Regions from separate parts of the Pseudomonas sp. KH_027 genome, predicted to be linked through region 3. Evidence: predicted binding sites of a transcription regulator. Region 3 holds the regulator's gene; each other region holds the start of a gene.

Evidence for each region. The regulator sigma-54, encoded in region 3, starts transcription at its own class of promoters, with help from an activator protein. The targets are predictions, from matches to a motif close to ANTGGCATNNANNTTGCTNT.
Region 1: the regulator sigma-54 is predicted to act here: its motif matches at 5,956-5,975, upstream of AC3IYG_RS11840 (CmpA/NrtA family ABC transporter substrate-binding protein).
Region 2: the regulator sigma-54 is predicted to act here: its motif matches at 5,386-5,405, upstream of glnK (P-II family nitrogen regulator).

The regions. Positions count from the first base shown of each region.
Region 1 is NZ_CM174470.1:2,497,107-2,504,676, forward strand. Features, by position in the region: gene AC3IYG_RS11820 (translocation/assembly module TamB domain-containing protein) at 1-2,008, opposite strand, end outside; gene AC3IYG_RS11825 (autotransporter assembly complex protein TamA) at 2,005-3,732, opposite strand; gene AC3IYG_RS11830 (GNAT family N-acetyltransferase) at 3,799-4,455, opposite strand; gene xthA (exodeoxyribonuclease III) at 4,622-5,434, shown strand; gene AC3IYG_RS11840 (CmpA/NrtA family ABC transporter substrate-binding protein) at 6,114-7,397, shown strand; gene ntrB (nitrate ABC transporter permease) at 7,406-7,570, shown strand, end outside.
Region 2 is NZ_CM174470.1:240,899-248,468, reverse strand. Features, by position in the region: gene AC3IYG_RS01205 (DUF484 family protein) at 1-516, shown strand, start outside; gene xerC (tyrosine recombinase XerC) at 639-1,535, shown strand; gene AC3IYG_RS01195 (HAD family hydrolase) at 1,532-2,227, shown strand; gene sutA (transcriptional regulator SutA) at 2,488-2,811, opposite strand; gene AC3IYG_RS01185 (secondary thiamine-phosphate synthase enzyme YjbQ) at 2,889-3,314, opposite strand; gene AC3IYG_RS01180 (ammonium transporter) at 3,498-4,817, opposite strand; gene glnK (P-II family nitrogen regulator) at 4,851-5,189, opposite strand; gene AC3IYG_RS01170 (accessory factor UbiK family protein) at 5,598-5,858, shown strand; partial or broken gene AC3IYG_RS01165 (YifB family Mg chelatase-like AAA ATPase) at 5,898-6,836, shown strand; gene AC3IYG_RS01160 (nucleoid-associated protein) at 6,961-7,570, shown strand, end outside.
Region 3 is NZ_CM174470.1:3,877,611-3,885,180, reverse strand. Features, by position in the region: gene pmbA (metalloprotease PmbA) at 1-595, shown strand, start outside; gene AC3IYG_RS18190 (HPr family phosphocarrier protein) at 693-965, opposite strand; gene rapZ (RNase adapter RapZ) at 982-1,839, opposite strand; gene ptsN (PTS IIA-like nitrogen regulatory protein PtsN) at 1,856-2,320, opposite strand; gene hpf (ribosome hibernation-promoting factor, HPF/YfiA family) at 2,335-2,643, opposite strand; gene AC3IYG_RS18170 (RNA polymerase factor sigma-54) at 2,728-4,236, opposite strand; gene lptB (LPS export ABC transporter ATP-binding protein) at 4,387-5,112, opposite strand; gene lptA (lipopolysaccharide transport periplasmic protein LptA) at 5,112-5,669, opposite strand; gene lptC (LPS export ABC transporter periplasmic protein LptC) at 5,656-6,225, opposite strand; gene AC3IYG_RS18150 (KdsC family phosphatase) at 6,234-6,773, opposite strand; gene AC3IYG_RS18145 (KpsF/GutQ family sugar-phosphate isomerase) at 6,773-7,570, opposite strand, start outside.

The DNA of each region.
Region 1 (7,570 bases), 1.4 Mb from region 3:
GCTGCAGGGTCCAGTGTTGGCCGCCGCTTTGCACCTCGCCGCTGGCCAGCCGGCCGCGCCAATCCATGCCGGTCTTGGCGTTGCGTTGCAGTTCGCCATCCAGACCCAGGGCCAGAATGAGTTGCGGCCCGTTCAGGCTCAAGGCCAGTTGCTGCCAGCGGCTATCGCCCCGCCCCGTCACACGCAATTGTCCCAGGGCCGTATCGCCAACCCGGATGCCGCTGCCGTTCAGTTCGAGCTGGCCACGTTGTCGCGGGTCCAGCATGGCCGTCAGCGTCAGGCTTTGCAGGCGTTTATCGGCCAACGCCAGGCGCTGGCCTTGCAGCTTCAACTGGCCCTGCGGCGCCTGCCGGCTGCCGGCCAGATCAAGGCGGCCGCTGAGCTGGCCGGATAGCGGCGGCCACAATTGCCCAAGCCGCGGCAAGGCCAGCTCGAATTGCCCCGCCAAGCGCTGGTCGAGGCTGCCGGCGCCGGTGATACGGTTATCGCCCAGGCGCAGCGCCAGGCCGGCGACGCTCCAGCGTTCACCGGCGCCCTCGGCTTGCAGCTGAAACACCGCCGGCTGACCACGCAGGCGACCCTTGAGGTTGAGCTCGGCTGTCAGGCTCAGGCGCTGGCTCTTGTACTCGCCTTTGCTGCGCAGCGGCCCGGCCAGCTTGCCGGGGAGCTCGGCGAGCCAATAGGCGGGGTCGAGATCGCTCAAGTCGAGGGCGGCACTCCAGCCAATGCCATCGGCGAATTGCAGACTCAGCTGGCCGTTGGCCTTGCCCTGCCCGGCCAGCAGTTGCAGATCGGGCAGGTACAACTGAGTCCGATTACCGCTCAGCGGGCTGATCAGGCTGAAGGCACCCGCCGGGCCATCCAGCGCGGCGCTGAAATTGCCCAGGTAGTTGCCGTCCTGGTAGTGCACCTCGCCTTTGAGCGTACGCAGCGCCACCGGCGGTTCGTCGATGGCCGGATACAGTCGGCGCCAGGGGAAGTCCTGCCAATCCAGCGCGGCATCGACGGTGAAACCTTCCCGCCAGTCCAGCCTGCCGCTCAGGCCCAGTTGCTGCTGCGGGCCGGCATCCAGTTTCAGCGCCGCGATTTCGGCGCCCTCGACATCGACGTTGCCCTGTAACAGCAGCCCGAGCGGGCCGCCCTCGCCCGGCATGCGGGCTGTACCTTGGACGTGGTAACCCGCCGCCAGGTCGCCCTCGGCCGTCAGCTCGACCTGGTTGAGCACCAGCGTCGCGGGCAGATCCGTCGCGGCCTTGAAGCCATTGGCGTTGAGCCGCGCCTTGACCGGCAGGTTGGCGGCCAGCGGCTGTACCTCTGCGTTCAGGCGCCCTTGCAGGTAGCCGCTGCTGTCGGCACTGACGTTGAGGCTTTTGCGCAACTCGCCGTTGACCTGCAAGGCCAACTGCCAGGGCTGATCGTCGGGTGCGGGCAGCCTTAGCGTGCCGTGCGCGCTCAGCGGCCAATCACCTTGTGGTTGCAGGCTGCCCTGCAGATCGAGTCGCAGGCCTTGGTACTGCACGCGCAGGGCCTTGAGTTGCAGACCGCTGGCCGTCCACTGTGCCGTCAGGTGCAGATCGCGCAGTCGCTCGCTGCCATTGAGCACCAGGCTGCCGATTTCGACCTCGCCCAGTTGCAGCGCCAACGGCAGATTCAGGTCAGGCAAGCTCAGGGCCTCGTCGCGCTCGTCGCTATTGGGCACAAACTCCAGCAGCACCTGTTCGGCCACTACTCGTTCGAGGCACAACGTCAACCTGACCAGGCACAACGGTGACCAGACGAAACGCGGCGCCTGTACCTCGACACGCTCCGCCGCCTGCCGCCAGACCAGCCGCTCGGCACTCCAACGCCCGCCCAGTCGCCCGGCAAAATTCTCTACCTGCAAGCCCGGCACCCAGCCCAGCGCCAAGCGGCTGCCGGCATTCGTGCCGAGCACCGCCGTCAGCCCCATCGCCAACAGCAGCAGAGTGACCGGCAGAGCCCAGGCCAGGGCTTTCAGTGCTCGCCTCATAGCTCGGGGCCCATGGAAAAGTGCAGGCGGATGCCGCCGCTATCGTCCAGCGCATGGGCCAGGTCGAGGCGCAGCGGCCCGACCGGTGAAATCCAGCGCACGCCCAGGCCAACCCCGGTTTTCAAGGTCGGGATTTCCAGCGAACTGAAGGCATTGCCCTGATCGACGAACGCCGCCACGCGCCAGCGTTCGGCCAGCGAATACTGGTACTCGAGGCTACTGGCGAACACGTAGCGACCGCCGATGCGGTCACCCTCGGCGTTTTCCGGCGCGAGGCTCTGGTAGTCATAACCGCGCACGCTCTGATCACCACCGGCAAAGAAGCGCAACGAAGGCGGGATCGAGCCGTAATCATCGGTGGCTGTGCCGCCCAGCTCCAGCCGACCGAGCAGCCGATGCTTCTGCCAGAGAGTAGTCAAGCCCTTGAACATGGCCGTGCCATACAGCACGTTGGCGTCGGCAAGCAGCCCGTCCTTGGCCGCCGAAGCCGCGAACTGCAGGCGATAACCCTGGTGCGGGTCGATCGGGTTGTCGCTGTGCAGATAGGCGTAGCTGACCCCAGGCATCAGCAAGGTGCTCAGCCCGTTGTCATCGCCCAGGCGGTATTCCTCACGCTGGTACTTCAACGACAGCACCTGCTGCCAGCCGCTGTCGAGCTTGCTGTGCCATTCCGGCCCGGCCGTCAGCAGCCGACTGAGGCTGTCGGTATTGGCCAGGTCTTCATATTGATAGCCGCCGGCGAAGCGCAGCTTGTCGGTCAGCGGCGGATCGAGGGGGATGTCATACCACAGGCCGACGTTTTGCCGCGGTGCCGACAGTTCCACTTCCGCGCCGTAACTGTGGCCTTGCGGGTTGGCCCAGTGCCGCGTCCAGTTCGCCTTGCCACGCGGGCCGACGTCGGTGGAAAAACCCAGGCCAAGGCCCATCGTCCGGGGCTTGCGGGTACTCAACTGGACCTGCACGGGTATCTGCTGGTTATGCGCCTGGGCCGGCGCGGCATCCACCCGCACGGACTCGAAATACCCGCTGCCTTGCAGGTTCTGGGACAGCTCGGCAATCAGTTCGGAGTCGTAGGCGGTATTGGCCGCGAACGGCACCATGCGCTGCAACAGTTCCTGGTCGAAGGGCGCATCGCCGGCGAACATGACCGTGCCCAGCACATAACGCGGGCCGCTGTCGTAGATCAGCTCGATATCCGCCACGCCGCCCTGTGGGTCGATAACCAGGCGCTGGCGGCTGAAACGACCACTGAAGAAGCCGTAGCGCGAGGCCTGACTCTGGATCAGCCGCTTGGCATCTTCATAGCGGCCATGGTTGAGCACCGCGCCGGCTTTCAGTTGCGTGCTTTCAGGTAAACGAAATGCCTTGAGTTCGGTCGCCGGCCCCTCGATGCGCACGGTGACGGTGCGCAGGTGCACGGGCTCGCCCGGGGTGATCGAAATGATCAGGCGCGGGTTCCTGTCGCTTTTGACTTCGCTGTCGATCTGCGCCTGGTAATAACCCAGCGCCTCTGCGGCCTTGCGCGCCTGCGCCTCGGCGCCGCGGCTGAAACGCTGCAAAGCCGCCTCATCGCGATCACCGACACCGCCGACGTAACCTTCAACGTTGGCTTTGAGCGTCGAATTGGCCGGCGTGATCCGCACATCCAGCAGGCTTTGTGCCGAAGCTGTCGAACCGATGACCAGGAGCGCTACCGACAGCCAGATCTTTCCTTGAAAACTCATAGCGGCGAATGCTAACACGAGCAGAGCCGCATTCCAGAGGGCGCCTTGGCACCCCCGGAGGCCTCTTCAGGCGCTGGCTGACAGGGCTGGTTGCGGGTTGGGATGGAAAAATACGTGCTCGATGATCGGGCCGACCGCGACCTCGCCGATCTCCTCGTAACCCTGGCGCTTGTAGAACTCCAGGTAGCGCGGATTACCGGTATCCAAGACCACGCCTTGCGAGCCGGCATCCTCGGCGCACCAGTTATGCAGCGCTTCGAGCAACTGTTCGCCGAGGTGCTGGCCCTGGAACTCCGGGTGCACGCCCAGCAGCGGCAACACGTGATAAGGCCCGGGCGGTAGGCAGTCGAGCACGGCGTTGTGGTATTCCAGGTAGCGCTTGGTGCAACGCACACCGGTGGTCAGCAACATGCGCAGCCGCCAGCTCCAGCTTTCGGTGATATCCAGGCGCCGTTGCGGTGGTGCAATCAGCGCGAGGGCCACCAGGCGGTCATTGAGCAGCAGTCCGATGGCGGGCAGGTCTTCGAGAAAGTGCCGCTGCACCAACTCGCGGATGGTCGCGCGTACCCGCTGGTCAAACCCCGGGCGCTCGGATTCGAACAAATAGCCGAAGGTCGGTTCGTGGCGGTAGGCGTGGTACAGCAGGGAGCGCGCTTCGCGAACGAAGCTGCTATCGAGCAATCGAACTTCAGCGGGTGCAACAGCAACGGATGATGCAGGCATGCACGGTGACCTCTTCTTATTGTTATCGGCATGGTTGCCAGGCGGGTATCAGGCCCATCCCCACGTTAGCACCGCCCCGCCGGGGCTGCCACATGACTGGCCGCGCGGCCAGGCAATCGGCTAGCATCGCAGGTTCTCAAGTCAGAAAGCCCAGGACTCGCCGCCCATGAAGATCGTCTCCTTCAATATCAACGGCCTGCGTGCCCGCCCGCATCAACTGGCGGCGCTGATCGAAAAACACCAGCCGGACGTGATCGGCCTGCAGGAAACCAAAGTCTCTGACGAGCAGTTCCCATTGGCCGACGTCGAGGCCCTCGGCTATCAGGTGCATTACCACGGCCAGAAAGGCCACTACGGTGTCGCCCTGCTCTCGCGCCAGGCCCCGTTGGCGCTGCATAAAGGCTTTCCCGGCGATGAAGAAGACGCGCAACGACGCTTCATCTGGGGCACTTTCGCCGACGCCAATGGCCAACCGGTAACCGTCATGAACGGCTACTTCCCCCAGGGCGAAAGCCGCGACCACCCGACCAAATTTCCGGCCAAGCAACGCTTTTACGCCGACCTGCAGGCCCTGCTGAGCAGCCAGTTCCAGCCGCAGCAGCCGCTGGTGGTGATGGGCGACATCAATATTTCCCCGGAGGATTGCGACATCGGTATCGGCGAGGAGAACCGCAAGCGCTGGTTGAAAACCGGCAAATGCAGCTTTCTGCCGGAGGAGCGCGAGTGGCTGGCGACCCTGAAAAGCTGGGGCCTGGTCGACAGTTTCCGCCAGCTCTACCCGGACGTCAGCGACCGCTTCAGCTGGTTCGACTACCGCAGCCGCGGCTTCGAGGACGAGCCCAAGCGTGGCCTGCGCATCGATGTGATCCTCGCCTCCCACGGTTTGCAACCACGGATCAAGGCCGCGGGTGTGGACTACGAACTGCGCGCCATGGAAAAACCCTCCGACCACGCGCCGATCTGGCTGGAACTGAGCTGAAGCCAAGGCCTGCCTGTAGGGCGGGTTAGCCGAAGGCGTAACCCGCCGCACATGCAGAACTCACTCCTGCATGACTGGCTGGGAGTGTTGTGTGGTTTTTATTCGGCGCAATACGCTGCGCTATTGCACCCTACGGTCTGCCCGCTGAGCTGAAGCCAAGGCCTCTGCGGTCCATGCCCGCGCCCCCCGAACAAGAGCATCGCGGGCATGGCCCGCTCCTACATGCCCGGCATCAGGCTTCACCTGCCCCGTGCCCGTGATTAGGGCGCAGGGCCGTCCATAGCGCTCCGCCATGAAGCAAAAGCCCGCCAGGCCGGCTCGCCGATGGATGCGCGAATGGGCCCGGCGGCGCATCTTTTCTGCAGGTCGTGACACGGCCTCCTGGCCTGCGCCGAGGAGGATCATCAACCTCATAAATACAATACAAGTTTATGTTTTTAAACAAATAAAAACATATTCTAGAATTTACTTTAAGTTTTATTAAGGGCCTGAAACAGCCGCCCGATCAGTCGGTCAGCCAACTTGGCAAGGCCTTTGCTATTACCCTTTCAAGATTCTTGCGTAGCACACCAAAGGCGGTGGGCCGCGAATCACGGACAACGGCGTCCGCTGGATGTCTCTCGCTAGAGAGGCATCTGGCGACGCCGTTTTTGTTTTGCGATTTTGAAAGGAAAACGCCATGTCTGATAGTGATTCGAACGACCTGCTGAACAATAGCCGCCGCAATTTTCTGAAAAAATCCATTGCCGTCGCCGGCACTGTCGGCGGGATTGCCGCCCTGGGTCTGTCCGCGCCGAGCTTCATGCGCAGCGCCGCCTGGGCCGCGGGCTCGGATGCGCCGGAAAAAGCCGCGCTGAAAGTCGGCTTTATTCCGCTGACCGACTGCGCGTCGTTGATCGTCGCCGCCACCCAGGGTTTTGGCGAGAAATACGGCCTGAACATCACCCCGAGCAAGGAAGCCTCCTGGGCCGGCGTGCGCGACAAGCTCAATACCGGCGAACTGGATGCCGCCCATGTGCTGTACGGCATGATGTACGGCGCGCAACTGGGCATCGCCGGGCCGCAGACCGACATGGGCGTGCTGATGGGCCTGAACCAGAACGGCCAGGCCATCACCCTTTCCAGCCAGCTGAAGGCCGCGGGCGTGACCAACGGCGAGCAACTGGCCGCGCATGTGAAAAAAGGCGGCGCGCCGCTGACGTTCGCCCAGACCTTCCCCACCGGCACCCATGCCATGTGGCTGTATTACTGGCTGGCGAGCCAGGGCATCAACCCCATGTCCGAGGTGAAAACCATCACCGTGCCGCCACCGCAGATGGTCGCCAACATGCGGGTCGGCAATATGGACGGTTTCTGCGTCGGCGAGCCCTGGGGCGCTCGTGCGATCTTCGACAAGATCGGCTTTACCGCCACCACCACCCAGCAGATCTGGCCTGATCACCCGGAAAAAGTCCTCGGCGCCACCCGCGCCTTCATCGAGCAGAACCCCAACACGGCCCGGGCGCTGATCATGGCCATCCTCGATGCCAGCCGCTTTATCGAAGCCAGCGAAGAGAACAAGAAAAGCACCGCCAAGCTGATCGCCGGCAAGGCTTACGTCAACGCGCCGGTAGATGTGATCGAGCAACGTTTTCTCGGTAACTACGAAGACGGTCTCGGCAACAGCTGGCAGGACAAACACGCCATGGCCTTCTGCAAGGACGGTACGGTCAACTACCCCTATCACTCCGACGGCATGTGGTTCATGACCCAATTCCGCCGCTGGGGCCTGCTCAAGGAAGACCCGGACTACGCCGCCATCGCCGGCAAGATCAACCAGACCAAACTGTTCGGCGAAGCGGCCAGCGCCCTGCACCTGCCAGTGCCGAGCAGCGTGATGCGCTCCAGCACCCTGATCGACGGCAAGGTCTGGGACGGCTCCAACCCGGCCGCTTATGTCCAGTCCTTTGCGATAAAAGCCTGAGGTCCGAGATGAACGCATCCTTGCAACCCAAGCTATTGGCAACCCTCACGCCGCCGGAGCCTGCGCGCCAGGCTTCGGCTGGCGCGCAGGCCTTAACCCACGCGGTCAAGGCGGTGATACCAGCGCTGCTCGGTATCGCCCTGTTCATCGGTGTATGGGCCTTGATCGCGGCG
Region 2 (7,570 bases), 1.2 Mb from region 3:
ATCGAGATGCGCCACCGCCTGTCACAGCTGATGGATGTGGCGCGCGACAACGACCGGCTGTTCGACAAGACTCGCCGCCTGGTGCTCGACCTGCTCGACGCGGTGAGCCTGGAAGAAGTGGTCAGCGCGGTGGAAGACAGCCTGCGCCATGAATTCCAGGTGCCTTTCGTCAGCCTGATCCTGTTCAATGAAACGCCGCTGGCGGTCGGTCGCTGGGTCAGCAGCGCCGAAGCCCACCAGGCCATCGGCGGGCTGCTGGCCGGCGGCAAGACCATCTGCGGCGTGCTACGCAGCCATGAGCTGGCCTTCCTGTTCGGCGAAGAAGAACGCGAGAACGTCGGCTCCGCCGCCGTGGTCGCCCTGACCTATCAAGGCCTGCATGGCGTGCTGGCGATCGGCAGCCCAGATCCGCAGCACTACAAAAGCTCCCTCGGCACGCTGTTCCTCGGCTACATTGCCGAAGTCCTCGCCCGCGTCCTGCCGCGCTTCGCCACGCCACTGCGCTCGGTGCGCTGAAACAAGGCCGCACGTCATGCACAGAGTGGCCCACCCTCCGGCCACTTTCAGGCAGGGTGAACATGCCGCATAACGCGCGAAGCCGGTAGTGGTTTTCACCCGGCACGATCACAGGAGCCTTGATGCAAACTGCCCTGGATGCCTACCTGGAACACCTGCGCAGCGAGCGGCAGATGGCGCCGAACACCCTTGCGGCCTACCGCCGTGACCTGCTCAAGCTGGTCGAGCTCTGCATCAAGCAGGGCATCGACGAGTGGGCCGGGCTCGATGTGCGCAGCCTGCGCAGCTTCATCTCGCGCCTGCACCAACAGGGCCTCTCGGCCCGCAGCCTGGCGCGGCTGCTCTCGGCCACCCGCGGCCTCTACCAGTTCCTCAACGGCCAGGGCGCTTGCCAGCACGATCCCGCCAGCGGCGTGACCCCACCCAAGCGCGAACGCCGCCTGCCACGCACGCTGGATGCCGACCGGGCCCTGCAATTGCTCGATGGCGCGGTGGAGGACGACTTCATCGCCCGCCGCGACCAGGCCATCCTCGAACTGTTTTATTCCTCGGGCCTGCGCCTGTCCGAGCTGACCGGCCTGGATCTGCCGCAGCTCGACCTGGCCGACGGCCTGGTGCAGGTACTCGGCAAAGGCGGCAAGAGCCGCGTGCTGCCGGTCGGGCGCATGGCCCGCGAGGCGTTGGAGCACTGGCTGCCGCTGCGGGCCCTGGCCAAACCGGCGGATGACGCCGTGTTCATCAGCCAGCAGGGCCGGCGCCTGGGCCCGCGAGCGATCCAGCTACGGGTCCGGCAAGCCGGGGTTCGCGAGCTCGGTCAGCACTTGCATCCGCACATGCTGCGGCACTCGTTCGCCAGCCACATGCTCGAGTCGTCGCAGGATCTGCGTGCCGTGCAGGAGCTGCTCGGACATGCCGATATCGCCACCACGCAAATCTACACCCACCTGGACTTCCAGCACCTGGCCACGGTCTATGACAGCGCCCACCCACGGGCCAAACGGAAAAGCAGCGATCCATGAGCATTCGACTGATCACCTTCGACCTCGACGACACATTCTGGGATGTCGCCCCGATCATGCACAGTGCCGAGAGCGAGCTGCGCACCTGGCTGGCGTTGGAAGCGCCACGCCTGGGACCGGTTCCGGTCGAACACCTGTGGGCGGTGCGCAAGCGCCTGCTAGACGCCGAACCGGCCCTGGCCCACCGCCTGAGCGAGCTGCGCCGGCGCATTCTGTTCCATGCGCTGGAAGATGCGGGTTATGCCCACGGCGAAGCGCTGGAGCTGGCCGAGGCCGGCTTTCAGGTGTTCCTCAGCGCCCGACACAAGATCGAGCTATTCCCCGAGGTCCATCCAACCCTGGAAACCCTCGCCAGCCGCTATATCCTCGGCGTGCTCACCAACGGCAATGCCGATGTCCGTCGCCTGGGCCTCGCCGACTACTTCCAGTTCGCCCTCTGCGCCGAGGAGCTGGGCGTTGGCAAACCCGACCCGCACCCGTTTCGCGAAGCGTTGAAACGCGCCGATGTGGCAGCCGAGCACGCCGTGCATATCGGCGATCATCCGCTCGACGACATCCAGGGCGCACACCTGGCCGGCATGCGCTCGATCTGGTTCAACCCCAAGGGCAAGCCCTGGACCGACGCCATCAATCCGGATGCCGAAATCCGCAACCTGGCTGAGTTGCCCGCGCTATTGCAGGGCTGGAGGTAGGTCCGGCAGGCGGTATCGGCGCGCAGCGACAGACCAGCCACCCGCAAAATAGGGGCCCAGGGAAGAACAGCGTTATTTCGGGCACCAGCGCGCCCCTCAACACCGTCATTCCCGCGCCGGCGGGAATCCGGAGTCGCCCAGGAAACGGGGCCGGCTACCCTTTCTGGACCCCCGTATTCGCGAGGAAGATGGGCGAGCATGCGTTATCCCAGGCAAAAAAAGCCCGCCGGATGGCGGGCTTTTTTCTGGCAAGCGGGCCCTCAAATAGGCCGGCTGCCGTACTTGCTGTCTGGCTTCTTGGGCGGGTCGGCCACCACGTTCGGCTCGACTTCCTGCACCTTGCCCCCACGCGAGAGAAACTCCTGCATGGCGCGCTCCAGAGCGTCGCGCTCCTTCTGCTTGGCTTCGATACTGGGCAGCTCTTCGATGTCGATTGCCGCCTTGGCTTTCTTGCTCGACTTTACCGACGGCTCGCCGTCGCCATCACCGTCATCGGCATCACCGTCATCCGCGGCAGCCAGCTCCTCGCCTTCGTCCTCGGCGCCACCTTCCAGCTCGTCTTGTTCCAGATCTTCGTCGCTCATGTTTAACCTCATGACTTGCGAAAAGCAGGTTAGTTATAGCCCAGCCACGCCCGCTTTCGAACGTTGCCGGAAAAAATTCAAAGAGCCTCGCCCTGCAAAGTAGCGAGCACTCGACGCGAACCCGCATGATCGCGGTGTTCGCCAAGGTAAATCCCTTGCCAGTGGCCCAGTGCCAAACGCCCATCCGCCACCGGCAGACTCAGCTGACAGCCGAGCAGGCTGGCCTTGAAGTGCGCGGGCAGATCATCCGGACCTTCATCCTCGTGCTCGTAGCCGCTAGCGCCTTGCGGCACCAGGCGATTGAAGAACCGTTCGAAGTCGCGGCGCACCGCCGGGTCGACATTTTCGTTAATGGTCAACGAGGCCGAGGTGTGCTGCAACCAGAGATGCAGCAGACCTATCCGACACGTGCGCAGTTCCGGCAATGCCGCCTGCATTTCATCGGTCACCAGATGAAAGCCGCGCGGCCGCGCACGCAAGCTGATCACAGTTTGCTGCCACATACGGATCTCCGCAGTTTCGGCGCGCATTCTAGCGCGCTGCGAGAAAAAGCAAAGGGTGCTTATCAGAGGTGTTGCTCATATTAGCGGAGCCCAGCCAGGGCTCGGCGCGAAAGTGACCCGCGGGCTTACCGCGAAAAGCAAAATGCCCGGCAATTGCCGGGCATTTTTTGCAACGTCTTAGGCTTACAGGTTGTAGCCACGCTCATTGTGCTGAGCCAGGTCGAGACCGACAGTCTCTTCCTCTTCGCTGATGCGCAGGCCCATCACCAGGTCGATCACTTTGAGGATCACGAAGGTGACGATCGCGGTGTAGACCACGGTGAAGCCAACACCTTTGAACTGGATCCAGACTTGTGCGCCGATGTCTTCGACAGTGCCGAAGCCACCCAGTGCCGGTGCGGCGAACACACCCGTCAGCAGTGCGCCGACGATACCGCCGATGCCGTGCACGCCGAAGGCGTCCAGGGAGTCGTCATAGCCGAGCTTGCGCTTCAGGGTAGTGGCGCAGAAGAAGCAGATCACGCCAGCAGCCAGACCGATGACCAGGGCGCCCATCGGGCCCACTGTACCGGCAGCCGGAGTGATGCCGACCAAGCCTGCAACCACACCGGAAGCGATGCCCAGGGCGCTCGGCTTACCGTGCGTGATCCACTCGGCGAACATCCAGCCCAGGGCGGCGGCGGCAGTGGCGATCTGGGTGACCAGCATGGCCATACCGGCGGTGCCGTTGGCGGCAACGGCGGAACCGGCGTTGAAGCCGAACCAGCCGATCCACAGCATCGCGGCACCGACCAGGGTATAGCCGAGGTTGTGCGGTGCCATCGGCGTAGTTGGGTAGCCTTTGCGCTTGCCCAGCACGATGCAGGCGACCAGGCCAGCAATACCGGCGTTGATGTGCACCACGGTGCCACCAGCGAAGTCCAGCACGCCCCAGTCCCACATCAGGCCGCCGTTACCGCTCCAGACCATGTGCGCGATCGGCGCATAGACCAGGGTGAACCAGACAGCCATGAAGATCAGCATGGCCGAGAACTTCATGCGCTCGGCGAAAGCGCCGACGATCAGCGCCGGGGTAATGATCGCGAAGGTCATCTGGAAGATGATGAACACACTTTCCGGAATCGCATACGTCAAGCTGGCTGGCGTGACGCCGGCGAGGAAGGCCTTGGACAGACCGCCGATGAAGGAACTGAAGTTGACCACCCCCTGTTCCATACCGGTGGTGTCGAACGCGATGCTGTAGCCGTAAACGACCCACAGAATGCTGATCAGGCCGGTGATGGCAAAACATTGCATCATCACCGAAAGGACGTTCTTGGAGCGAACCATGCCGCCGTAGAACAGCGCCAGACCGGGGATGGTCATGAACAGCACGAGTGCGGTAGCGGTGAGCATCCACGCGGTATCGCCGGCGTTCAATACAACCTCGTCAGCGGCCATTGCCAGGCCGGGGGTAACGAGGGACAAAAGGGCTCCTAGCCCTGCGAGCTTACGCAGAGTCATATTGTTTTCTCCTGGGGCGTTGGGTTCGGCGGCTTAGATTGCGTCGGTGCCGGTTTCGCCGGTACGGATGCGAATGGCCTGTTCCAGATTGACCACGAAGATCTTGCCGTCACCGATCTTGCCGGTGTTGGCGGCCTTGGTGATGGCTTCGATAACGCGATCCAACTGGTCATCAGCGATGGCCACGTCGATCTTCACCTTGGGCAAGAAGTCGACCACGTATTCGGCGCCGCGATACAGCTCGGTGTGGCCTTTCTGCCGCCCGAAGCCTTTGACTTCAGTAACGGTGATGCCTTGCACGCCGATCTCCGACAGCGACTCGCGCACATCGTCCAGCTTGAACGGTTTGATGATGGCAGTGACTAACTTCATGAAACTCTCTCCCGTATTGGTGGACTTGTCCCAGGAAAAACGAACCCGGCTCAAGTCTAAGCGCAGTGTCTGGCTTTGTAACGCATCGGGTGTCCTCGCTGGGGCCACTCCGACAACAACCAATCGCTTTTGGCGAAGCAACTCCCCGCTTCGCCCTACGCAACCGAACTGCATCGGTGCATGCGTCATAGGCCACTAAGCAGAAAGCTTGCCAGCTCAATGAAAAGCATAGATTTCAGCCATTTACCGCAGACAAGCAGCGGCGTTAGTGGATTGTGGCAACGGGCCGCGCACAACAACGGTGCGACCGTCGCCCTTACAGTGCGCGATAACCGTGCAGAACCCCGCGCCAATTCAGCCTCGATGCTGCGTGTTACACTGCTGGCCGTACTTGTCTGGAACATCACCATGCTGCCGCCCAAAGCCTTGCTCGATGCCCTCGGCTCCCACGCCTCCCGCCTATTCAACGGTGACAGCCCGCTGCCGCGTAGCGAGTTCGAAACCCAGTTCAAAGCCCTGCTGCAAAGTGGCTTCAGCAAACTGGACCTGGTCAGCCGGGAAGAATTCGACAGCCAGATGGCCGTGCTGGCGCGCACGCGCGTACGCCTGGAAGCCCTGGAAGCTAAAGTCACCGAACTGGAAGCCAAACTGTCGCCGCCCACCGAGTAACGCACTCGGCGTGAGCGGCATGTGATCAAGGAGTGATCCATGTCTCTGGCCATCGTCCATAGCCGCGCGCAAGTCGGCGTCGAAGCCCCGGCGGTCACTGTCGAAGCTCACCTGGCCAATGGCCTGCCCTCGCTGGCCTTGGTCGGTTTGCCGGAAGCGGCCGTCAAGGAGAGCAAGGATCGGGTGCGCAGCGCCATCCTCAATTCCGGTTTCGACTTCCCGCCGCGACGTATCACCTTGAATCTGGCACCGGCCGACCTACCCAAGGATGGCGGGCGCTTCGACCTGGCCATCGCCCTCGGCATCCTCGCTGCCAGCGGCCAACTGCCCGCCGCCGCCCTGCTCGAAGTCGAATGCCTGGGCGAGCTGGCGCTGTCCGGGGCGCTACGCCCGATTCAGGGCGCACTGCCCGCCGCGCTGGCCGCCCGCGCCGCCGGGCGCGCCTTAGTGGTGCCGCGCGCCAATGCCGAAGAAGCCAGCCTGGCCTCAGGCCTTACGGTGATTGCCGCCGACCATCTGCTGGAACTGACCGCACATTTCGGCGGCCAAACCCCGATTGCGCCCTACCCGGACCTGGCGGATGTTCAGGGTCAGGTCGCGGCCAAGCGCGCGCTGCTGGTGGCGGCCGCCGGCTCGCACAATCTGCTATTCAGCGGGCCACCGGGCACTGGCAAAACCCTGCTGGCCAGCCGCCTGCCCGGGCTGCTGCCACCGTTGAGCGAGCAGGAAGCCCTGGAAGTCGCCGCCATCCAGTCAGTGGCCAGCCATACTCCGCTGAACGCCTGGCCACAGCGCCCGTTCCGCAACCCGCACCACAGTGCCTCGGGCCCGGCGCTGGTGGGCGGCGGCAGTCGACCGCAGCCGGGGGAAATCACCCTGGCGCACCACGGAGTGCTGTTCCTCGATGAGCTGCCGGAATTCGATCGCAAGGTTCTGGAAGTCTTGCGAGAACCGCTGGAGAATGGAAGTGTGTTTCTCACATTTGTAGGCAAAGAAACATTGCTGTATATATGAACAGTATAAAAGTACGCGATGAACTGATGAAAATTGCACCAACGGCGATAAACTAGCTTTTTGCCATCATCGCAGGGAGTGCAGTCGAATGAATGATCAAAGTACAACACCAGATACCACAGAACTTATCGATGGAATCGAAGGGGTCGGTACGGACGGAGCTACATCAGAGCCCTTGACGATTTTCAATGCAGTGGTACAAAAAGTTGACTGCAAGGGTCAAGTATTAGGGTCACCCTTCTACCGCACAAATGAAAAAGACATTAAAACTTATTTAACTGGTGTAATCAGAAGTGTGGTGAACATACCTCGCAGCCAACGGTTTCAGTTCTGCGCGGATGGTTATGATTCAAAGACGGCGATAGAAGCATTAGCGACTACGGCTTTCAAAACAGAAGCACTCGCCCTGACACAACGATTGCTGCAATGCGAAATTGCAACCCAAAAGAAAATTTCAGGTTTAAATGAACTTCGAGAAGGCAGCCTTCTTTGCGCACACTTCCAACTTGGCGAGGAAGAACATGTAATCTTGGTCAAAATTGACCATGCAGGATATTTGGACGAAGTAACACTTCAACGAACTTCTGGTTTGCCCGAGAAACAAAGAGCACAAAAATGCGCAACTTTTGCAATATCTGCTGGCATAGTTGACCCAACGATTGTTATCAGCGACAGCAACAACTCACTTACGGAATACT
Region 3 (7,570 bases):
CACCGGCTTGTTCAGCCACTTTCTCTCGGCGATCTCCGGCGGCAACCTGTATCGCAAGTCCTCGTTCCTCGAAGGCGCCCTGGGCCAGCCGTTGTTCCCCGAGTGGTTGAGCCTCGACGAGCGTCCGCATATTCCGCGGGCATTGGGCAGCGCGACCTTCGATGGCGATGGCCTGGCGACCTATGCCAAGTCGTTCGTCGAGCAGGGCGAACTGCACTCCTACATCCTCGGGACGTATTCGGGGCGCAAGCTGGGCTTGCCCAGCACGGCCAACTCCGGTGGCGTGCATAACCTGTTCGTCACCCATGGCGAGGATGACCAGGCTGCGCTGATCCGGCGCATGGGTCGCGGGCTATTGGTCACCGAGCTGATGGGGCAGGGCTTGAATCTGGTTACCGGCGACTACTCGCGCGGGGCTGGTGGTTTCTGGGTCGAGAACGGCGAGATTCAGTTCCCGGTGCAGGAGGTCACGATTGCCGGCAATTTGCGCGATATGTTCAAGCAGATTCTGGCGGTGGGTAGCGACCTGGAACTGCGCAGCAATGTGCGCACGGGTTCGGTATTGATCGAACGGATGATGGTCGCGGGTAGTTGAGACGTCGCGAGGCCGGCCTCGCACTCGCGGCAAAGAAAAGCCCGCCGATTGGCGGGCTTTTTCATGGGCGCTGTTTCCAGTGGTCGGCTGGTTGCCGTTATTCGCCTTCATCAAATCGGTTGTTGATCAGTTCGATCAGTGCATTCAAGGCGTCGTGGTCCTGTTCGCCTTCGGTGTGCAGGTGGATCGCGGTGCCTTTACCGGCGGCGAGCATCATGACCGCCATGATGCTTTTGCCGTCCACGCAGCTCTCCGGCGCACGGCCGACGCGCACCTGGCAGGGAAAGCGCCCAGCCACGCCGACAAACTTGGCGGCTGCGCGCGCATGTAGGCCAAGCTTGTTGATGATGGTGATTTCACAGGCAGGCATCGCTGCTTAAGTCCTTCTAATGGAGGTCGCGGTGGCGAACCTGGATATTCTTCAAGGTGGTTTTCAAGGCCAGGCCCAGCCGCTCGGCCAGGTACACCGAGCGGTGATGCCCGCCGGTGCAACCAATGGCGATGGTGACATAGGCGCGGTTGCTGGCGGCGAAGCGTGGCAGCCACTTTATCAGGTAGGTGTGGATGTCCTGGAACATCTCTTCGACATCCGGCTGAGCGGCCAGGTATTCCGCCACGACGGGCTCCAGGCCGGAATGCCCGCGCAGCTCGGGTTTCCAATAGGGGTTCGGCAGGCAGCGCACATCGAACACCAGGTCGGCATCCACCGGCATCCCACGCTTGAAACCGAAGGATTCGACCAGGAACGCGGTGCCCGGTTCCGGCTTGTTCAGCAGGCGCAACTTGAGCGAGTCGCGCAACTGATAGAGGTTGAGGTGCGTGGTGTCGATCTTCAGGTCGGCCAGGTCGATGATCGGACCGAGCAGTACGCTTTCGTCCTGAATGGCTTCGGCCAGCGAGCGTTCGTCGGTGGTCAGCGGGTGACGGCGGCGAGTCTCGGAGAAACGCTTGAGCAGGGTTTCTTCATCCGCGTCGAGGTACAGCACATCGCATTGGATGTGCCGGGCGCGCACTTCATCGAGCAGTTCGGGAAAGCGCTTGAGCTGACTCGGCAGGTTGCGCGCATCGATCGATACGGCCACCAGTGGCTGCAACAGCTCGGTGTGCAGCAGGGCGCGTTCGGCGAGTTCCGGCAGCAGTACGGCCGGCAGGTTGTCGATGCAGTAGAAGCCGTTGTCCTCGAGGACATCGAGGGCGGTGCTCTTGCCGGAGCCGGAGCGGCCGCTGACGATGATCAAGCGCATGGTGAGCCTCTGCTGCCTAGCGGCCGTTCTGTACGTCCACTACCACCTGATACAGGCGCTCACTGCTCGGGGCATGGCGCAGCTGTTCGCGGACTTCACTGCGGTCGAGCATGCTGGCGATCTGCCGCAGCAGTTCCAAGTGCTCATCGGTAGCGGCCTCTGGCACCAGCAGGACAAACAGCAGGTCTACCGGGGCGCCGTCGATAGCGTCGAAGTCCACCGGCGCGTCGAGGCGTAGCAAGGCGCTGATCGGCGATGTGCAGCCCGGCAGGCGGCAATGGGGTATGGCGATACCGTTACCGAAGCCGGTCGAGCCCAGCTTTTCGCGGGCGACCAGGCTCTCGAAAACGTCTTGTCCATCCAGGTCGGGCAATTCGCGGGCGACCAGGTTGGCGATCTGTTCGAGTACACGTTTTTTGCTGCCTCCCGGCACGCTCACCAGGGAACGGCCGGGGGTCAGTATGTTTTCAAGTCGAATCATGGGTGAGGGTGGTGTCAGCGGGCTGTGGCGCCTTGCAGGCGACCTAGCTGCTTTTCCTTGTGCTTGATGAGTTGGCGGTCGAGCTTGTCGGTGAGTAGATCGATAGCCGCGTACATGTCGTCATGTTCGGCGTTGGCGACGACTTCGCCGCCAGCGATATGCAGGGTCGCTTCGATTTTCTGTTTGAGCTTCTCGACCTCCATGGTTACCTGCACATTGGTGATCTTGTCGAAGTGGCGCTCCAGTCGTCCGAGTTTTTCGTCGATGTAGTCGCGTAGGGCGTCGGTCACATCCAGTTGATGTCCACTGATGTTGACTTGCATACCGCTTTCTCCTTATTGCCGTGTGTAAGAGACAGGCTAACGGGCCTGCCACCGGAACACTTTGGCCTTGGATCAGTGTAGCCGTTACATCAGCCGCTTCCGTTCACTGGAAGGCGCTATCCCGAGGGATTCGCGGTATTTGGCGACTGTGCGACGGGCCACCTGAATGCCCTGTGCTTCCAGTAAACCAGCGATCTTGCTGTCACTCAACGGCTTTTTCGCATTTTCCGCTGCAACCAGTTTTTTGATGATCGCACGGATCGCGGTAGACGAGCATTCGCCGCCTTCGGCGGTGCTGACGTGGCTGGAGAAGAAGTATTTCAGCTCGTAAATGCCGCGCGGTGTGTGCATGAATTTCTGCGTGGTGACCCGCGAGATGGTCGACTCGTGCATGCCCACCGCTTCGGCAATGTCATGCAGGACCAGGGGCTTCATCGCCTCGTCGCCGTAGTCGAGGAAGCCGCGCTGGTGCTCGACGATCTGCGTGGCGACCTTCATCAGGGTTTCGTTGCGGCTCTGCAGGCTCTTGATAAACCAGCGCGCTTCCTGCAGCTGGTTGCGCATGAAGGTGTTGTCGGCGCTGGAGTCGGCGCGCTTCACAAAACCGGCGTATTGCGCATTGACCCGCAGGCGTGGCATGGCTTCCTGGTTCAGTTCCACCAGCCAGCGTTCGTTGTGCTTGCGCACGATGACGTCCGGCACCACGTATTCCGGCTCGCTCGACTCGATCTGCGAGCCGGGACGCGGGTTGAGGCTCTGGATCAGCTCGATGACCTGGCGCAGCTCGTCTTCCTTGAGCTTCATGCGGCGCATCAGCTGGCTGTAGTCGCGGCTGCCGAGCAGGTCCAGGTAATCACCGGCCAGGCGCTGGGCTTCATTCAGCCAGAGGGTCTTGGCGGGCAGTTGGCGCAGTTGCAGCAGCAGGCATTCGCGCAGGTCGCGGGCGGCGATGCCGGCGGGTTCGAACTGCTGGATGCGGTGCAGCACCGCTTCCACTTCGTCCAGTTCGATATCCAATTCGGGGTCGAAGGCTTCGAGGACCTCTTGCAGGGTCTCTTCCAGATAGCCTTGGTTGTTGATGCAGTCGATCAGGGTAACGGCGATCAGGCGGTCCTTGTCGGACATCGGCGCCAGGTTGAGCTGCCAGAGCATATGGCTCTGCAGGCTCTCGCCAGCCGATGTGCGGGTGGTGAAGTCCCACTCGTCGTCATCGTTGCTCGGCAGGCTACTGGCGCTGGTCTGGTAGACATCTTCCCAGGCCGTGTCGACGGGCAGTTCGCTGGGGATGCGCTCGTTCCACTCGCCTTCTTCCAGGCTGTCGACCGTGGGGGCAGACTCCTGGTAGCTGGTTTCCTGGTAGGACTCTTCCGTATTGGGCGCCGCGGGGGCGCTTTCGGCGCCATCGGCCAGCGGGTCGGTGTTGTCGAAGTCGTCGCCTTCTTCCTGGCGCTCGAGCATCGGATTCGACTCCAGGGCCTCCTGGATCTCTTGTTGCAGATCCAGGGTGGACAGTTGGAGAAGACGAATGGCTTGTTGCAGCTGCGGTGTCATCGTCAGCTGCTGGCCCATTTTAAGGACTAGCGATGGTTTCATGGAGGGGGCTTAGGACCTTATTCGCCGGCGCTGATGCTATGCGCTATCCACTACAGGGCGCCGAAGCGCCACCAGGAAGCAAATTATATGCCTGACCTTGAGGGTTTTGCCTAGCCCCCGCACGTTTTCCGTAGTGGGTGGCTGTGCGAACTACAGGCGGAACTCGTGGCCGAGGTAGACTTCTTTCACCAGCTGGTTGGCCAGGATGGTTTCGGAGTCGCCTTCGGCGATCAGCTGCCCATCGTTGACGATGTAGGCTGTTTCGCAGATATCCAGGGTCTCGCGCACGTTGTGATCGGTGATCAGTACACCGATGCCCTTGGCTTTGAGGTGGTGGATGATTTGCTTGATGTCGCCGACCGAGATCGGGTCGACGCCGGCAAACGGCTCGTCGAGCAGGATGAACTTGGGTGCGGTGGCCAGGGCGCGGGCAATCTCCACGCGGCGGCGCTCGCCACCCGAGAGGCTCATGCCGAGGTTGTCGCGGATGTGGCTGATATGGAATTCCTGCAGCAGGGTTTCCAGGGCCTGGCGGCGGCCGGCGCGATCGAGGTCCTGACGGGTCTCGAGGATCGCCATGATGTTGTCGGCGACCGAAAGCTTGCGGAAGATCGAGGCTTCTTGCGGCAGATAACCGATGCCAGCACGGGCGCGACCGTGCATCGGCAGGTGCGTGACGTCCTGCTGGTCGATCAGCACACGGCCCTGGTCGGCGTTGACCAGGCCGACAATCATGTAGAAGCAGGTGGTCTTGCCGGCGCCGTTGGGGCCCAGCAGGCCGACGATCTGCCCGCTTTCGATCGACAGGCTGACGTCGCGCACGACTTGGCGGCCCTTGTAACTCTTGGCCAGGTGTTGGGCTTTGAGGATGGCCATTACTGCGCCTGCTGCTCAGCGGGTTTGTTCTTCGGCTGGATCACCATGTCGATACGCGGGCGTGGCGAGGTCACGTTGGCGCCAGTGGCGCGACCGGCGTTGACGATCTGGCGCTGGGTGTCATAGACGATTTTCTCGCCTTCGAAGGTGTTGCCTTCCTGTACGACCTTGGCCTGATCGATCAGCACGATGCGCTCGTTGGCGGCGAAATACTGGATGGTCAGGCCGTAGGCCTTGACGATCTGCTTGTCGGCAGAGGGTTTCTGCTCGTAGTAGGCCGGTTTGCCCACTGCGGTGAAGACTTCGATATCGCCGCTGGCGTTCTGCGTGATGGTCACGGTGTTGCCGGTGATCTTCAAGGTGCCCTGGGTGATGACGACGTCGCCGCGATAGACCGCTACGCCTTGCTTGTCATCGAGTTCTGCGCTGTCCGCCTGCACGCGAATCGGTTGCTCGCGGTCGGTCGGCAGTGCCAAGGCGCTAGCGCTTGCCAGTGCGGCGCTCAAACCGAGCAGTAGGGGGAGGGTCCGGAGAGACAATGTGTTAACGAACCTCATGCTGGCCTCTTACATTGGACAGCAGGAGCATCCTGCCGTCATTCAAGTACGCTTTCATTCCTTGCGCCGTGGTCACCCCGTTGGCCGCCTCGATTCTAACGGCTTGCTGGGTCTGCGCATATTCTTTGTCGGGGATCACGGTCAATCGGCTGGTGGTGAGTATGGTCGGCCGGCCTTTGGCGTCCGTTCGTTCGACGCGCACGGAGTCGATCAGTTCGACTTCCGTGCCCCCCGGTGAGACTTCGCCACGGGCGCTACGCACATGCCAGGGCTGTGGGCTGCCGCGATAAAGTAGCAGGTCTGGCCGGGTCATCAGGCTGATGTCGCTGGCTTTGAGGTGTTCGATCTTGTCGGAGGTCATCTCGTAATGCAGCGTGCCATCCGGCTGGAATTGCACAGTGCGGGCGTTCATCACATAGAAGTCGATGGCGTTTTCCGCGCTGGCCTGGGGTGCCTGATCCAGCAGGCTGTCCGGGTTGAGATTCCAGTAGCCGAGCGCCGCCAGCAGCAGGGCTGCGAGGGTGAAAAAGGTGGAGAGAAGCAGTTTGCGCAGCATGATCGGCTCTATAAGTAGGCAGTTTGGGCAGCCCCAAGGCTGCCTTGGGCGCGCATGATCAACTCGCAGAACTCGCGGGCCGCCCCTTCGCCGCCACGGGCTTGCGTGACGCCGTGGGCATGCTGGCGGACGAAGCCGTCGGCGCTGGCGACGGCCATGCCCAAGGCGACCCGACGGATCACCGGCAGGTCGGGCAGGTCATCGCCGAGGTAGGCGACGTGTTCGTAGCTTAGGCCGAGTTCGCCAAGTAGTTCGTCGAGCACCACCAGTTTATCTTCGCGGCCCTGGTAGAGGTGCTGGATGCCGAGGTTCTGTGCGCGGCGCTCGACCACCGGGGTTTTGCGCCCGCTGATGATGGCGGTGCGCACGCCGGAGGCGATCAGCATCTTGATGCCCTGGCCATCCAGGGTGTTGAAAGTCTTGAATTCACTGCCGTCGGCGAGGAAATACAGGCGGCCGTCGGTGAGTACGCCGTCGACATCGAAAATCGCCAGTTTGACGTTCTTGGCGCGCTGCAGCAGCTCCGGGCGGGTGGCCTGGTCAGTCATTACATCACTCCCGCACGCAGCAGATCGTGCATGTTCAAGGCGCCCACCGGGCGGTCATCGCCATCAACCACTACCAGTGCGTTGATTTTATGGTCTTCCATGATTTTCAGCGCCTCGGCGGCGAGCATGTCCGGGCGTGCGGTTTTGCCGTGGGGGGTCATGACCTCGTCGATACTGGCCTGGCGCAGGTCGATGTTGCGATCCAGGGTGCGACGCAGGTCGCCGTCGGTGAAGATTCCGGCCAATCGCCCATCCGCTTCGACTATCGCGGTCATGCCCAGGCCTTTCTGGGTCATTTCCAGCAACGCGCCTTTCAGCGAAGTGCCGCGTTCAACCTGTGGCAGGCTGGTGCCGGCGTGCATGACGTTTTCCACTTTCAGCAGCAAACGACGGCCGAGGGCGCCACCCGGGTGGGAGAAGGCGAAGTCTTCCGCAGTAAAGCCGCGGGCTTCCAGCAAGGCGATCGCCAGGGCGTCGCCGAGCACCAGGGAGGCGGTGGTCGAGGAGGTCGGTGCCAGGTTCAGTGGGCAGGCTTCCTGGGCGACACGGGCATCCAGGTTGGCTTCGGCGGCTTTGGCCAGTGGCGAATCAGGGTTGCCGGTCATGCTGATGAGGGTGATGCCGAGCCGTTTGATCAGCGGCAGCAGGGTGACGATCTCGGCTGTGGAGCCGGAGTTCGACAGGGCCAGCACGATATCGTCGCGGGTGATCATGCCCATGTCACCGTGACTGGCTTCCGCCGGATGGACGAAAAACGCCGTGGTGCCGGTGCTGGCCAGGGTGGCGGCGATCTTGTT